Regions from separate parts of the Amorphus orientalis genome, predicted to be linked through region 4. Evidence: predicted binding sites of a transcription regulator. Region 4 holds the regulator's gene; each other region holds the start of a gene.

What was found. The regulator LexA, encoded in region 4, represses DNA repair genes until DNA is damaged. The targets are predictions, from matches to a motif close to TGTTCNNNNTGTGTTCNG.
Region 1: uvrA (excinuclease ABC subunit UvrA) is a predicted target of LexA. The motif match lies at 1,566-1,583, and genes of this name have one in related genera.
Region 2: J2S73_RS01255 (helicase-related protein) is a predicted target of LexA. The motif match lies at 1,900-1,917, and genes of this name have one in related genera.
Region 3: J2S73_RS15430 (ImuA family protein) is a predicted target of LexA. The motif match lies at 1,233-1,250, and genes of this name have one in related genera.

What each region holds. Positions count from the first base shown of each region.
Region 1 is NZ_JAUSUL010000002.1:779,779-783,418, reverse strand. It holds gene J2S73_RS11425 (protein phosphatase 2C domain-containing protein) at 1-595, opposite strand, end outside; gene J2S73_RS11420 (single-stranded DNA-binding protein) at 748-1,257, opposite strand; gene uvrA (excinuclease ABC subunit UvrA) at 1,725-3,640, shown strand, end outside.
Region 2 is NZ_JAUSUL010000001.1:273,079-276,718, forward strand. It holds gene J2S73_RS01255 (helicase-related protein) at 1-1,656, opposite strand, end outside; gene J2S73_RS01260 (DUF3108 domain-containing protein) at 2,441-3,262, opposite strand; gene rpmB (50S ribosomal protein L28) at 3,596-3,640, shown strand, end outside.
Region 3 is NZ_JAUSUL010000003.1:210,971-214,610, forward strand. It holds gene J2S73_RS15425 (SDR family oxidoreductase) at 1-225, shown strand, start outside; gene J2S73_RS15430 (ImuA family protein) at 1,354-2,199, shown strand; gene J2S73_RS15435 (DUF6504 family protein) at 2,081-3,640, shown strand, end outside.
Region 4 is NZ_JAUSUL010000002.1:481,321-484,960, reverse strand. It holds gene trpC (indole-3-glycerol phosphate synthase TrpC) at 1-56, shown strand, start outside; gene moaC (cyclic pyranopterin monophosphate synthase MoaC) at 64-555, shown strand; gene J2S73_RS10055 (molybdopterin molybdotransferase MoeA) at 552-1,760, shown strand; gene lexA (transcriptional repressor LexA) at 1,931-2,644, shown strand; gene J2S73_RS10045 (ComEC/Rec2 family competence protein) at 2,689-3,640, opposite strand, start outside.

The DNA of each region.
Region 1 (3,640 bases), 300 kb from region 4:
CATGCTGCGCGGCCTCCGGGTCGAGGCCGAAGATCCAGTAGCCCTCGTCGGTGTTGTGCCGGTCGCGGCTCTCCTGCATCCGGCGGCGGACCTCCGGATGGGCAACCGTCGCCCCGGCCTCCCGCATGCGCCGCGCCGCCGCCTGCTCCATTTCGCGCCCGGCCCGTTCCAGACCGACCGATGCGAAGGCGCCGCTCTCGCCGCGCGCCAGGAGCACGCAATCGCCGAGTTCGATCACGTCGATCCCGGCATCGTCGAACCGGGCAAGGAGGATCGCGCCGGTCGGACGCTGATGCCGCGCCTTCGGTCTTCGGACAGCTTCGCGATCGAACCGGTCCGCAAGCTCGCGGATCGTCGCGTCGAGAAGCACCGGCAGATCGTCGGTCCCGGCTGCGATTCGCTCCGCGATCACTGCGCTCGCCGTGGACGACAGCCAGGCCGCATCGCTCGGACCGTCGAGGCATTCGACGTCGCCGACGCCGGTCGCGCCGTCGATCACCCAGGCGAAGCGGCCGGCTGCGCCGAACGCATCCTCGTTGAGCCGATCAGGGATGCCGCCCCGCGAACATGCGTCCAGAATGTCCACTGAGGCCACGTCGATACTCCAGGGATGAAGACAGCCGCCGGGCGCCCGACGAATGTGCGGCAGCGAACCGAGCGGGAAGAATTCCGCTCAGACCTGCAGCATCGAACGAAAAGCCCCTCTCAAATCATTGTATTTGAGAGTTTTTTGGCTGACCGAGCGATTTAGAATGGGATCTCGTCGTCGAGGTCGCGGCCATATCCGCCGCCGCCACCGCCGCCCTGGTCCATCGGGCCGGACTGTCCGAAGCCGCCGGAGCCCGACGAGCTGCCGCCGCCATATCCGCCGCCCGAGGAGCCGCCGCCGCCGCCCCCGCCTTCACCGCGGCCGTCCAGCATGGTCAGCGACGAGTTGAAGCCCTGTAGCACGACTTCGGTCGAGTAGCGCTTCTGGCCGGACTGGTCTTCCCACTCACGGGTCTGGAGCTGGCCCTCGAGATAGACCTTGGAGCCCTTGCGCAGATACTGCTCGGCGATCCGGCAGAGGCCCTCGTTGAAGATGACCACCCGGTGCCATTCGGTGCGCTCGCGCCGCTCGCCGGAATTCTTGTCGCGCCAGCTCTCCGAGGTCGCCACCCGCAGGTTGGCGATCGGCCGGCCGTCCTGGGTTCGGCGGATTTCCGGATCGGCACCGAGATTGCCGACGAGGATCACTTTGTTGACGCTGCCGGCCATGGTGGTCTCCTTGAGCTGGGTCTTGGTCGGTTCGTGTCGCGGCTGACTATCACGCGCCGCCAGGTGCGTCGCGGACGATAACGGGCTCACGCGCCATGACCAATCGCCCGGCGGCGCGATCCACGGGTTTTCTCCACGGGTTGAGCGTTTCCATCGATTTGTGCCGGAAACAGCCGGCGGAGACAAGAACATTCACGGAACAAAACTTCGCCGGCCGTGCCTCTGGCCATTCCTGTCCGCGATCCTATCTGGAGAGCAGGTTGCGGCCCGGCTCATTTTCGCGCGGCATGATGCGTTGCCGCGACGCCCGGAACATTGGTAGAACATTCATTCTTGTCCACGAGGCCTGGGATCCCGAGTCGGCTACCGGCGCAGGGTTTGCAGGCCCCTCCCTTTTGGCGGTAGGTGAAGGCCGCACCGGCGGCTCGGCCCGCCGCGTCAGACCCAGACCGGATGGCTTCGTTTCCATGCACAAGACGATCGCGATCAAAGGTGCCCGCGAGCACAATCTGAAGAACGTGGACCTTGAGATCCCGCGGGATTCGCTCGTGGTGTTCACCGGCCTGTCCGGGTCGGGAAAGTCGTCGCTCGCCTTCGACACGATCTATGCCGAGGGCCAGCGCCGCTATGTCGAGAGCCTGTCGGCCTATGCGCGCCAGTTCCTGGAGATGATGCAGAAGCCGGACGTCGACCAGATCGACGGCCTGTCGCCGGCCATCTCGATCGAGCAGAAGACCACCTCGCGCAATCCGCGCTCGACGGTGGGCACCGTCACCGAGATCTACGACTACATGCGCCTTCTCTGGGCACGCGTGGGCGTGCCCTATTCGCCGGCCACCGGCCTTCCGATCGAAAGCCAGACCGTCAGCCAGATGGTCGACAAGGTACTGGAGTTGCCGGAGAAGACGCGGCTCTACCTGCTGGCGCCGATGGTGCGCGGCCGCAAGGGCGAGTACCGCAATGAGCTGGCGGAGCTGCAGAAGAAGGGCTTCCAGCGGGTCAAGATCGACGGCGCATTCCACGAGATCGCCGAGGCCCCTGCCCTCGACAAGAAGCTGAAGCACGACATCGACGTGGTGGTCGACCGGGTGGTGGTCCGCGACGACATCGGCACGCGGCTCGCCGATTCCATCGAGACGGCGCTCCGGCTCGCCGACGGCATTGCGGTGGCCGAGTTCGCCGACGAGACCGACGAAGACGGAAAGCCGCGCCGGATCGTCTTCTCCGAAAAGTTCGCCTGCCCGGTGTCCGGCTTCACGATCCCGGAGATCGAGCCGCGCCTGTTCTCCTTCAACAACCCGGTGGGTGCCTGCCCCTCCTGCGATGGGCTCGGCACCACGCTGAGCTTCGAGGCCGATCTCGTCGTGCCGGACGACGCCCTGTCGCTGCGCAACGGCGCGATCCTGCCGTGGGCGCGGACGGGGAACACGTCGCCCTATTACACCCAGACCCTGGAAGCGATCACCAAGCACTACGACGTGTCGATGACCACGCCCTGGCGCGACCTGCCCGAGGAGGTCCGCGACACGATCCTCTACGGCACGAAGGAGAAGATCGCCTTCGTCTATGACGACGGCCTGCGCAGCTACGAGACCCGCAAGACGTTCGAGGGCGTCGTGACCAACATCGAGCGGCGCTGGCGGGAGACGGATTCCCAATGGGTCCGCGAGGAGCTGTCGCGCTATCAGTCCGACACGCCCTGCGAAGCCTGCGGCGGATACCGGCTGAAGCCCGAGGCGCTGGCGGTGAAGATCGCCGGCCGGCATGTCGGCGAAGGCTCGCAGCTCTCCATCCGCGAGGCGCACGCCTGGTTCGACGGGCTGGAAGAGCAACTCACTGCCAAGCAGAACGAGATCGCCAGCCGGATCCTCAAGGAAATCCGCGAGCGGCTGCGCTTCCTCGTCGACGTGGGCCTGGACTATCTGCAGCTGTCCCGGAACTCCGGAACCCTGTCGGGAGGCGAAAGCCAGCGTATCCGTCTCGCCTCCCAGATCGGCTCGGGCCTGACCGGCGTGCTTTACGTGCTCGACGAGCCATCGATCGGCCTGCATCAGCGCGACAACGCGCGGCTTCTGGAAACCCTCAAGCGCCTGCGCGATCTCGGCAACACGGTGATCGTGGTGGAGCACGACGAGGACGCGATCCTGGCCGCCGACTATGTCGTAGATGTCGGACCGGGCGCCGGCGTGCACGGCGGCCAGATCGTCTCCCAGGGCACCCCGGACGAGATCGTGGCCGACCCGAATTCGCTGACCGGGCAGTATCTGTCCGGCGCCCAGGCGATCGCGCTGCCGGACGAGCGGCGGCGCCTGAAGAAGGGCCGCAGGATCCGCCTGAAGGGCGCCCGGGGCAACAATCTGAAGGACGTCTCCGTCGATCTTCC
Region 2 (3,640 bases), on a different contig from region 4:
GCGTTCGGCCCGCTTTTCGAACTCGCTGGCAAGCGCTTTCTGGGCCGCTCCGCGCACGGCCTTGAGGTCCGGCGTCTCGGCCGTGGAGACCGGGACGAAGCGGAAGCCGTGCAGGTTGCCGACATGATGTCCCTCGACCATCACGTCTCCCGAGGCGGTAATCTCGGATTCGAGCATATCGTTGTCTCTCAGCCGGCGCATGAGCACGCTGGTTCGGCGGTCGACGAAGCGCTGAGTCAGGCGTTCGTGGAGCGCGTCCGACAGGCGGTCCTCTATAGCGCGGGTGATTCCTCTCCAGTGCGCGGGATCGTCGAGCCAATCGGCACGGTTGGCAACATAAGTCCAGGTCCGGATGTGCGCGATTCGGTTCGACAGGGTGTCGATGTCGCCGTCCGTCCGATCGGCAAAGGCGAGCTGCCTGGAAAACCAATCGTCCGGAACGCGCCCTTCTTGCATGAGGTTCCGGTAAAGGCCAAGCACCAGATCTGCATGGTTTGCCGGCGCGATCCGCCGATAGTCGGGAAGCTGGCACACTTCCCACAGCCGCTCCACCGCCGCCGGACCCCTGGCGAGGCCGCTGATCTCGGGATCCTTGGCCGCGTGTTCGAGGCAGATGATGTCCTCGGAAGTCGGCGCACGGGTGAGGCCCTGTTCCTGAGGCGGGGCGTCGAGTGCCTGCCTGAGCGCGCTGATCGAGGAGAAGTCGAGATCGGGATTGCGCCACTGGAAGAGTTTGATGGGCTCGAAGCTGTGGGTCTCCAGCGCTTCCACCAGATCGTCGCCGAACGGATCGACGCGGCCGGTCACGCCGAAGGTGCCGTCGCGCATGTGCCGGCCGGCGCGGCCGGCGATCTGGCCGAGTTCGCCCGGATTGAGCCTTCGGTACTGGTAGCCGTCGAATTTCCGGTCGGCGGCGAACGCCACGTGGTCCACGTCGAGGTTCAGGCCCATGCCGATCGCGTCGGTGGCGATCAGGAAATCCACGTCGCCGGACTGGAACAGCTCGACCTGGGCGTTGCGGGTGCGCGGGCTCAGCGCACCCAGCACCACCGCCGCGCCGCCCCGCTGGCGGCGGATCAGCTCGGCGATCTGGTAGACCTCGGCGGACGAAAACGCGACCACCGCCGACCGGGTCGGCAGCCGGGTGATCTTCTTGGAGCCGGAATAGCGCAGCACCGACATGCGCGGCCGGGTGACCACGTTGAGGCCCGGCAGCAGCCGCTCCAGGATCGGCCGCGCGGTCGCCGCCCCCAGGAGCAGCGTCTCGGAGTGTCCGCGCAGCCGGAGGATGCGGTCGGTGAAGACGCGGCCGCGTTCCAGGTCGGAGGCGAGCTGAACCTCGTCGATGGCGACGAAATCGACATCGGTGGTCTGCGGCATCGCCTCCACGGTGGAGATGTAGTAGCGCGGATTGTCGGGAAGGATCTTCTCCTCGCCGGTGACCAGGGCGACCTGGTCGGCCCCGACCCGGGCCACCACCCGGCCATAGACCTCGCGCGCAAGCAGGCGCAGCGGCAGGCCGATCAGCCCGGAGCTGTGGCCGAGCATCCGCTCGATCGCCAGATGCGTCTTGCCGGTGTTCGTCGGCCCGAGCACCGCCGTCACCGTACGGGCGCGCGCCTGGCGTGGAAGGGGGATCTGCGACGGAACCGTCATGGAATGGTCGGCTCGAGGAACTTGGCGGGAGGTCGCGGCTTTGCGGGGACACGACGCTGCGAACGGAGGCCCGGGGCCTTCATGGAGAATTGCGGCTCAACGCCGGTCGGCTCCTTGTCCTGCGGTCGGTCCGAATACTGTCGCCACGGGCCGGGATGAAGGACCGGCCGCTCGGACGCTGCCTTCCTGTCTAACACACAGTGGCGCGCTCGCACGCCAAAAATAGGGCCGCTCAAACGCAACCGGAACGAGTCCGGAACGAATCGCGGCCGAATCGGCGACTCATTTCGATTCACGCTTCGTTCCCCGCAACTGGTTGTTTTGAATCGGGAAATCCACCCCAGATCTTGATTCACGGGACGACTGCGGGGCGCCGGCGGGACACGCACTGCGAGTCGCGCTGGCGAATCGAAATGGAGAGAGAGTCAAGCGCCGATCGATCCCGGGCTGACGGATTTTCGCCGCGCAAGTGCGGAGCGGCTTGATGTCACGAAAAAGAACGTAAGTAGACCGAATCGGGATCGAATCGGGCGCCGCTCGAAATTCTGTCTTTGTTCCGGATATGCAGGATGAAACTGGTACATCCGGGAGAATTAGATCAATCAGATTTACCCGTTATTTACTCTGACCTAAGTCTTGCGGCCTTCGTCACATCAGCGGGATCTTGCCGTGTTGCGGGATGCGGGTGCCGGTGAAGCCGCATGACCTGCCGAACGGCGTCCGGACGCAAAAAAGGGCCGGCGTCGGTGACGGCGGCCCCTGGGCGGGTCAGACGGCTGTCGGCCTACTCGGCGGCCGCCAGGCGCACCCCGCGCAGCTTGATATCGGTGGCCTGGACGGACAGGACCCCGTGCGGCGTCTCGATCGAGATGGACACGGGGACGAAGACGTCGTCGCCGACCGCGACGAAGGCGGCTTCCAGGCCCTGATTGCGGGCGAGATAGGCCACGCTTTCGGAGTTGGCCCGGTGACCGGCGATCGGAGTCCAGCGCGCGGAGCACTGGAAGGCCTTGCCGTCGTAGCTCGGCGTGCGCAGTCGGATTTCACCCTTGGGGGCGAGGTCGACCTGGTAGCGGCTCCATCCATCGAAGACCGGAAGCTGGCGGTTGCAGGCTTCTTTCAGGTCCGGTTCCGCGCCGGTCCGGCGGATCGGCAGCACGGCCGCGCTGATCGGATCGAGAATGCCGCGCTTGTGGCCGGCGACCACGTCGACCCGGTCCGGTGCCGGATCGAGCGGGGGGCGGGCGGACAGCGAGGCGACGCTGTGATCGGCGAGCCGCATCGAGACCTTGGTGGTCTCGCCCGGATCGACCGACACCAGCCGGTAGCTGGAGGGCGACAGGCCGGTCTCGCCCAGATGCCCCTTCACTTCCGCGTCGACCTTGGACGCGGTCAGGAGCGAGGCGAAGCCGGTGGGCTTCATGTCGACCTTCACCGAATAGGCGTCGTCGGCCAGGATCACCGACAGGCTGCCCTTGGCGATGGTCACGCCCTTGAAGCTGACGTCGTAGCGCACGCCTGCCGTGGTCCGTTCGCCGGCGGTGGCGGCGCCCGGCCAGGCCGTTGCGGCCAGAAGGATGGCGATCGGGATGAAACGGCGCCGCATGAATCGGAACTGACGTGCCTGCACCTTGTTAACCCTCGTCTGGATCGCGATGAAACCGGGCCGACCGCCCGTGTCGTCTCAGCGTCATGGTTGGCGACGGCTCCTGCCTCGCGTCGGCCTCTCGCCGAGGCCGGGCGGAAACGAAGCACGTCAGCGGCGACGCTAGTCCCGGTATGGTCACCAGCGGGTTAACGTGAGCGCTTCTTTCGGCAACGAAGGGTCGCAGGCCGCTTGACGTGGATCGGCGGTATTCCTATAGAAACGCGATCCCATGACCTAGCGAGATGACGTGGGGGCGGGTGGTCCCGGCCCTCCAGACGAGGATTTTTTGCAATGGCCCGTCGCTGTGAACTGACCGGCAAGGCCGTGCTGACCGGC
Region 3 (3,640 bases), on a different contig from region 4:
GACACCGCCTTCGCCGACAATGCCCGCGAGCGGATGGGTTTCGACATCCCGGAGGCTTACGGCGAGTTGGCCGAGGCGGTGTTCACGGCCTGGCAACAGGATGAGGGCGACCTCACCCTTCCCGGCGACGTGGCCGAGGCGGTCTGGCGCGCGGCCACCGATCCCGCCTCGCCGATGCGGCTTCCCGCCGGCGCCGACGCGGTCGCGCTGGCCAACGCGGCCTGATCGCACAGAAGACAGTCGCCCCCCTGCGGGCTGATGGAATCGGCACGGCTGAAATGGGGTGACCCCCGACAATCCTGACTGAAAGCGGACGGCCAAAGCCGTTCTTTCCATGCCGGTCGCAACCGGACACATGGCTTTCGATGGATCGACGGAGAATTGGGATGTTGGCGTGCAGGCGAGGCTCGCGCTGTCTGCCTGCACATGGCCCGGCCGGCGCCCGCAGCACAAGCCATCACCCACCGATCGGGCGAGACTGCTCGATCGGACCTTTTCGTTGGCCCCTGATGCCCTTTCCGATCAGGTGTCTCGCCTGATCGACTGGAAACGGCGCCAGGTTCACCGCCTGGAGCAATCCCTTATCGTTCAGGCGAGAATTCAGCCTGAACGGGAAATGCTCTCGTGCCGGCTTGGAAGGCTGTTCCGGAGCGCTTGTACGCATCGAAACGGCCCCGGCACGAGGCAGGCCAGTCTGTCTTTCGTGAGCGGCCGATCCAGAGCCTTGACCGCCCGGATGAACCAATCTGAGCGATACGAAACGGTTCCAGTCGACACCTGAGCAGATCCCCTTCGCTCAAACCGCTTCGGCTTGACCGAACCCTGCTCTGAAACCCGACCTCAGCGGGCCGGTCTTCGGCGTCGCGGCAGCCTCAAATTGCCGCCGCGGACGAGCTTTTCGGGATCACACGATCCCGACGACGATGGCGGCGATAAACACGAATGCCGCACCGAACATGACCACGTTCAAACGTCGGGCATAAGCCATGACGCACCTCCCTGAGGCACGATTGCCGAAGTCTTAACTATAGCTCTGCCGGTCCCGGGCGACTAGAAAATTCGTTGCTGCAGCGCCGTGCGGTTGTGGTGCAGCGCAAGCGAATTTCGGTGCCATCGCGAAACAGCATGCTCCCGGAAGGAGTTGGGCCCGACGCGATGGACGGTCCCGCCACCGCTTCCCGACAGGTTGAAGGGCGCCGGCTTGACTCGCGCGCCCACCTTCGGAATCTTTTTAGAACAAAACAGGAACATACTACTGAGGCAAGGGTCGCCCAGCAGGCCGGATCCTGTCTCAAGCCCTTGAAACCAATCGTGTTCGGAGCGCTCCTGCAGACAGCTCCGCCGGTTGCCGACATGTCGTGGAGCATTCTCATGGCGGCCGACCCGCTCGCCGATCTGCGCGCCCGGATTGCCGGCCTGGAAGGCCGGAGGGAGGCGCTCGTGCCGACCGATATGCGCGGCAACACCGCCGCCGCCCGGTTCTCCGTCGACGTCCTGGAGCGGCTCTACCCCCTGGGCGGACCGCCGGAGGCCACGGTCCACGACCTCGCCTGCGAGGCCCATCGCGATGCCGGCGCGCTCACCGGCTTCGCCGCGGCGCTGATCGCCCGGATGGGGTCGGAGCGCGGCGGGCTCGTCTGGATCTCCGACGGCGTCACCGCGGGCGAAACCGGTGCCCTCTATGGACCGGGGCTGGCCGCCTTCGGTCTGGATCCGGGCCGCCTCGTCAGCGTCACCGCGAAGAGCGCGGCCGATGCCCTGTGGGCGGCGGAGGAAGCGCTTGGCGTGAGCGGGCTCGCGGCGGTGGTGGCCGAGATCGGCGGGACGCCCCGCGCCCTCGACCTGACCGCCACGCGCCGGCTCGCCCTGCGCGCCGAACGCCAGGGCACCCCCCTCTTCCTGCTGCGGCCCGCGGGGCCGGACGTGCCGTCCGCTGCCCGCGTCCGCCTCCGGCTGAAGCCGCGCCCGTCGGCGGCCGATCCCCACGGCCTTCCCGTGCTGGGTTCGCCCGGCTTCGCCGTCACCCTGTCCCGCAACCGCGGCGGCCCGACCGGCGCCGTCGATGTGGAGCTTTCGCCCCATGACCATCGATTCCATGCCGTCCGCGCGCCGCATCCTGTGCCTCTGGCTGCCGAGACTGCCGACCGACCGCCGCGCCCGGGACCGGCGGAGATCCTCCCCCTTCGAACCGCATCCTGAGGAGCGCGGCGGGGCCGCACCACCGCGCGCCACCGTGGCCAGGGTCGGGCCCGCGCAGATCCTCGCCGCCGTCGATGCGGTCGCCGAGACGGCCGGCCTGGAACCGGGGCTCGGGCTGGCGGAGGCGCGCGCCCTGGTGCCCGCGCTCGTCGCGGAGCCCCACGACCCGGAGGCCGACGCCGCCCTTCTCGACGGGCTCGCAACCGCCTGCGACCGCTACACGCCGCTGGTCGCCCTGACGCCGCCGGACGGGCTCTTTCTCGACATCACCGGCTGCGCCCACCTGTTCGGCGGGGAAGCAGGACTCATGAACGATCTGAGCACCCGTCTGTCCCGCGCCGGGTTTTCCGCCCGTGCGACAATCGCGCCCACGCCGGGTGCGGCCTGGGCGATGGCGCATTACGGCGAGACCGCGATCCTGACGGACGACGACCTGAAACCCGCCCTGCAACCGCTCCCCGTGGACGCCCTGCGGATCGCACCGGCCACGGCCCGGGCCCTGAAAAGCCTCGGCCTGAAACGGATCGCCGATCTGGCCGGCCAGCCCCGCGCCCCGCTCGCCGCCCGGTTCGGACCGGAGCTCCTGCGCCGGCTTCATCAGGCCGTCGGCGACGAGGACGAACCGATCACGCCGCGCCGCCCGCTGCCGCCCTTGACGGTGGAGCGCCGGCTCGCCGAGCCGATCTTCCAGTGGGATGTGGTGAGCGCCTATCTGGCCCGCCTCGCCGCGTCTCTTGAAAGCCGGTTGGAGGCGCGGGGCGAAGGCGCGCGGCAGCTGTCGCTTGCGCTTTTTCATGCCGACGGCAGCGTCAGCACGGCCGCGGCCACAACCACCGGCGCCGTGCGAGATCCCGCCCGCATCGCCGCCGTTTTCGCCCCGAAAATCGAGGCCCTCGCGGCCCGCCGCCAGATCGACAGCGGCATCGACCTGATCCGACTGGCCGCCCACGAAACGGCCCCCTTCGACGCGCGCCAGAACGATCTCGACGGCCGGGTTCAGGCCGAAAGCGACCTGGCCCGCCTGATCGACGTGCTCGCCGCCCGCCTCGGATCGGACGCCGTCACCCGCCTCGTGGCCGGCGACAGCCACATCCCCGAATTCGCCGGCGCGGCGATGGCGGCGCATTCTTCTCGCTCACGCGAGTTCGCTTCGCTCACCGCTGCGCGGGCGCGGCCCAAGAGCAGCCTGCATCCCCAAGGATGCAGACAAGCTGCTCGATCTGAAAAAACGATCAACTCTTGGACGGTCGATCGGAACCGACCGTCCGTTGATCTTAGCGCCGGCGCGCAGTCGCGCGCTGGTGGACTCCAGCCCCAAAGCCCGGGCAAGCGAGAGACAGCAGTGGCCCTCGGTCTTGCGGAGGAAGCGGAGCCGTTCGATGCCCCCCTTCCCGACCCGCCGGACCGGCCGCTGCGCCTGTTTGCCCGCCCCGAACCCGTC
Region 4 (3,640 bases):
CCACGCGCGACCTGATCGCCGTGGATGCCCTGCGCACCGACGCCGCGGCCCAGTAGGCCGGTCATGTCGGGCGGCTCCCTCACCCATCTCGACGAGACCGGGGCGGCCCGCATGGTGGACGTCTCCGAAAAGGACGTCACCCGGCGCGAGGCCGTCGCCACCGGAAACGTCACCATGCGCGCGGAGACGCTCGAGGCGATCCTGGCCGGCCAGATCAAGAAGGGCGACGTGTTTGCCACAGCGCGCATCGCCGGCATCATGGCCGCCAAGCGGACCCACGACCTGATCCCGCTGTGCCATCCGCTGCCGGTCTCCTCGGTGAAGGTGGAGATCGAACCCGACCGGAACCTGCCCGGCCTGACCGTCACGGCGACGGTCGGCGTCGACAGCAAGACCGGCGTGGAGATGGAAGCGCTGACGGCGGCGAGCGTTGCCTGCCTGACCATCTACGACATGGCCAAGGCCGTGGAGCGCGGCATGGTCGTCGGCGACATCCGTCTGCTTGCCAAGTCGGGCGGGCGATCCGGCGACTGGCAGGCCGGAGCCGCCGAATGAGCCTGCTGCCGGTCGCACACGCGCGGGCGCGGGTGCTCGACGGAGCCGACCGCCTCGGCATCGAGACCGTGTCCCTGGCGGACGCGGGCGGCCGTGTTCTCGCCGCGGACCTCGCCGCCACCCGGTCGCAGCCGCCCTTCCCCGCCTCCGCCATGGACGGCTATGCCGTGCGCGCCGACGATGCCCGCGTGGCCGGTGCCCGTCTGAGGGTCGCAGGCGTTTCCGCGGCCGGACGCCGCTATCCCGGCACGCTCGCCCCCGGAGAAGCCGTCCGGATCTTCACCGGCGCGCCGGTTCCCGAAGGCGCCGAAACCATCCTGATCCAGGAAAACGCGGAGCGGATCGACGAGGAGACCGTGGAGGTTGCCGTTCCCGTCGAGCCCGGCCGGCACATTCGCGCGGCCGGCCTGGATTTCGAGGAAGGGCAGCCTCTTCTGACCGCCGGAACGCGGCTCGGCGTCCGCCACATCGCGCTTGCCGCCGCTATGAACCATCCCGAGCTTCCGGTCGCCCGGCGTCCGCGGGTCGCGCTGATCGCCACCGGGGACGAACTCGTCCCGCCCGGCGCTGTCCCCGGTCCGGACCAGATCGTCGCCTCGAACACCCCGGCGCTGGCCGCGATGATTGCGGCCGCTGGCGGCGAGCCCCTCGATCTCGGGATCGTCCCCGACGCACGGGAAGCCACCGCCGATGCCCTCGCCAGGGCAAGGGCGAGCGGCGCGGACGTGATCGTCACCCTCGGCGGCGCCTCGGTCGGCGAGCACGATCTGGTCAAACAGGCGTTCGGCGACGTCGGCATGGAGCTCGGCTTCTGGAAGATCGCCATGCGGCCCGGAAAGCCGCTGATCTTCGGCCGGCTGAGCGATCTCAGGGTGCTCGGACTTCCGGGTAACCCGGTCTCCAGCCTGGTCTGCGCCCTTCTGTTCCTGACGCCGCTTCTGCGAGCCCTTCAGGGCGACACCGATCCCGGACCGTGGTTCGAGCCCGCGGTCCTAGCCTCGGACATGCCGGCCAACGGCGACCGAGAGGACTATGTCCGCGCCCGGGTGGCGGAAAGCCCGACCGGGCCCCCGCTGGTGGAGCCGTTCTCCGTGCAGGACTCATCGATGCTCTCCACCCTCGCCGTTGCGAAGGCGCTCCTGGTCCGTCCAGCCCACGCGCCCGACGCCCGCGCCGGCGAGACCTGCCGGATCATCCGGCTCTGACACCGTCGGACACACTGCCCGCCACACCGTGGCCTTACACTGTTCTCCGTTTCCACCTTCCATCGGGTAACCGGCCATTAACCCTTGCGGAACACATATGGAACGCGTAGTGTTCGTTCCTGATTTGTACGCATTTGCGATGCGCCGGACCGAGGGGTGGGGCCGAAGACATGTTGACCCGCAAGCAACACGAACTCCTGATGTTCATCCATGAGCGACTGAAGGAGACCGGGGTCCCGCCGTCGTTCGACGAGATGAAGGAAGCGCTCGACCTGCGCTCCAAGTCCGGCATTCACCGGCTGATCACGGCGCTCGAAGAGCGTGGCTTCATCCGGCGCCTGCCGAACCGCGCACGGGCACTGGAAGTGCTGCGGCTTCCCGAGTCGGCCAATGCCGGCCTTGCCGGCCCGCGCACCAAAGGCTTCGCGCCGGAAGTGATCGAGGGCTCGCGCGGCAAGGCGCCGCCGGTCCCCGCCCGGGAGCCCGAGCCCGCGGAGATCGCCGGCCTGACCGTCCCCGTGATGGGCCGCATTGCTGCCGGCGTTCCGATCGCCGCCATCCAGACCGAAAGCCATCAGATCACCGTCCCGGCCGACCTCGTTGGCGGCGGAGAACACTTCGCGCTGGAGGTCCGTGGCGATTCCATGATCGAGGCAGGCATCCTCGACGGCGACACGGTGCTGATCAAACGGTCCGACACTGCCGACAGCGGCGACATCGTTGTGGCGCTCGTCGACGATGAGGAAGCCACGCTGAAGCGGCTGCGGCGCAAGGGCGGGTCCATCGCGCTGGAAGCGGCCAATCCGGCCTATGAGACGCGGATTTTCGGACCCGATCGGGTGCGCATCCAGGGCAAGCTCGTCGCCCTGTTCCGCAGCTATTGAGCGGTTTCGGGCCGAACGGACACCGGCGGTCTTCCAGAACCGCGTTATCTCCTGATCACAGGTCGTGCGCTCCACGGTCGCGGCACCGGCGGGCGGGCCCGCTCGATCCGGTATCCGGGCGGATCCTTTATGCGAAAGAGCGCGAGAGCACCCTGCTCCATCAGCATGTGACGGTCGATCACCAGCCGAGGCCCCTCGCACCCGGCGGGACGGGTGTGGCGTGTCACCAGGATCTCCGCCCTGCGGCAATCCAATAGAAATGCCTGGGACTGCTCCACGAAGGCGATCCGGCGGCCACCGATGTCGCCGGGACCGCGGGCAATCGGCAGCGTGCAGCCGAACGGGTCGCAGCTGACGCCGGCGCGCACCGTGACGTCTTCCAGAGGACGCGGATCGCCGTCGGCCCTGAGCCACATCGCGGCCGCGAAATCCCCGCCCCGTGCCGTCGCGATTGTCAGGCGACCGTCGGTGCCGCGGGCAGCGACCGTGCGGCCGTCGTCGGAGACCAGGATATCCGGACGGGCGGCTGCAGGCGTCAATGCCAGCCCGGCCAGGACCAGCGGCAGGCCGAGAACCCGCCAGCGGGCCGTCCAGAGCGCGAGCCAGAGCAGTCCGGCCGCCATCAGAAGCACCGCTGCCGCGGGCATGCGGCCCACATGGCCGGCATCGCCGCCCAGGGACGCGACCCGTTTGGCGACGGCCACGACCCCGTCCAGGCCCCAGCCCATCGCAGCGAGCGGGACCGGGTCGACACCGAGCGGCATCACCGCCACCGACAGCACCCCCATGGGCATCACGATCAGGGTCACGAGCGGCATGGCCAGAAGGTTGCCGAGAAGGCCGAACACGGCGATCCGCTGAAAATGGAAGGCGCCGATCGGGCCGGTCGCGAGACCGGCGATCAGGGAGGTCAGCGCCAGGCCTGCGATCCAGAGGGCAGCCAGCCGCAGCACCCGAAGAACCGGGCCGCGTCGGGGCGGAGGCCGGTCGGCCCGC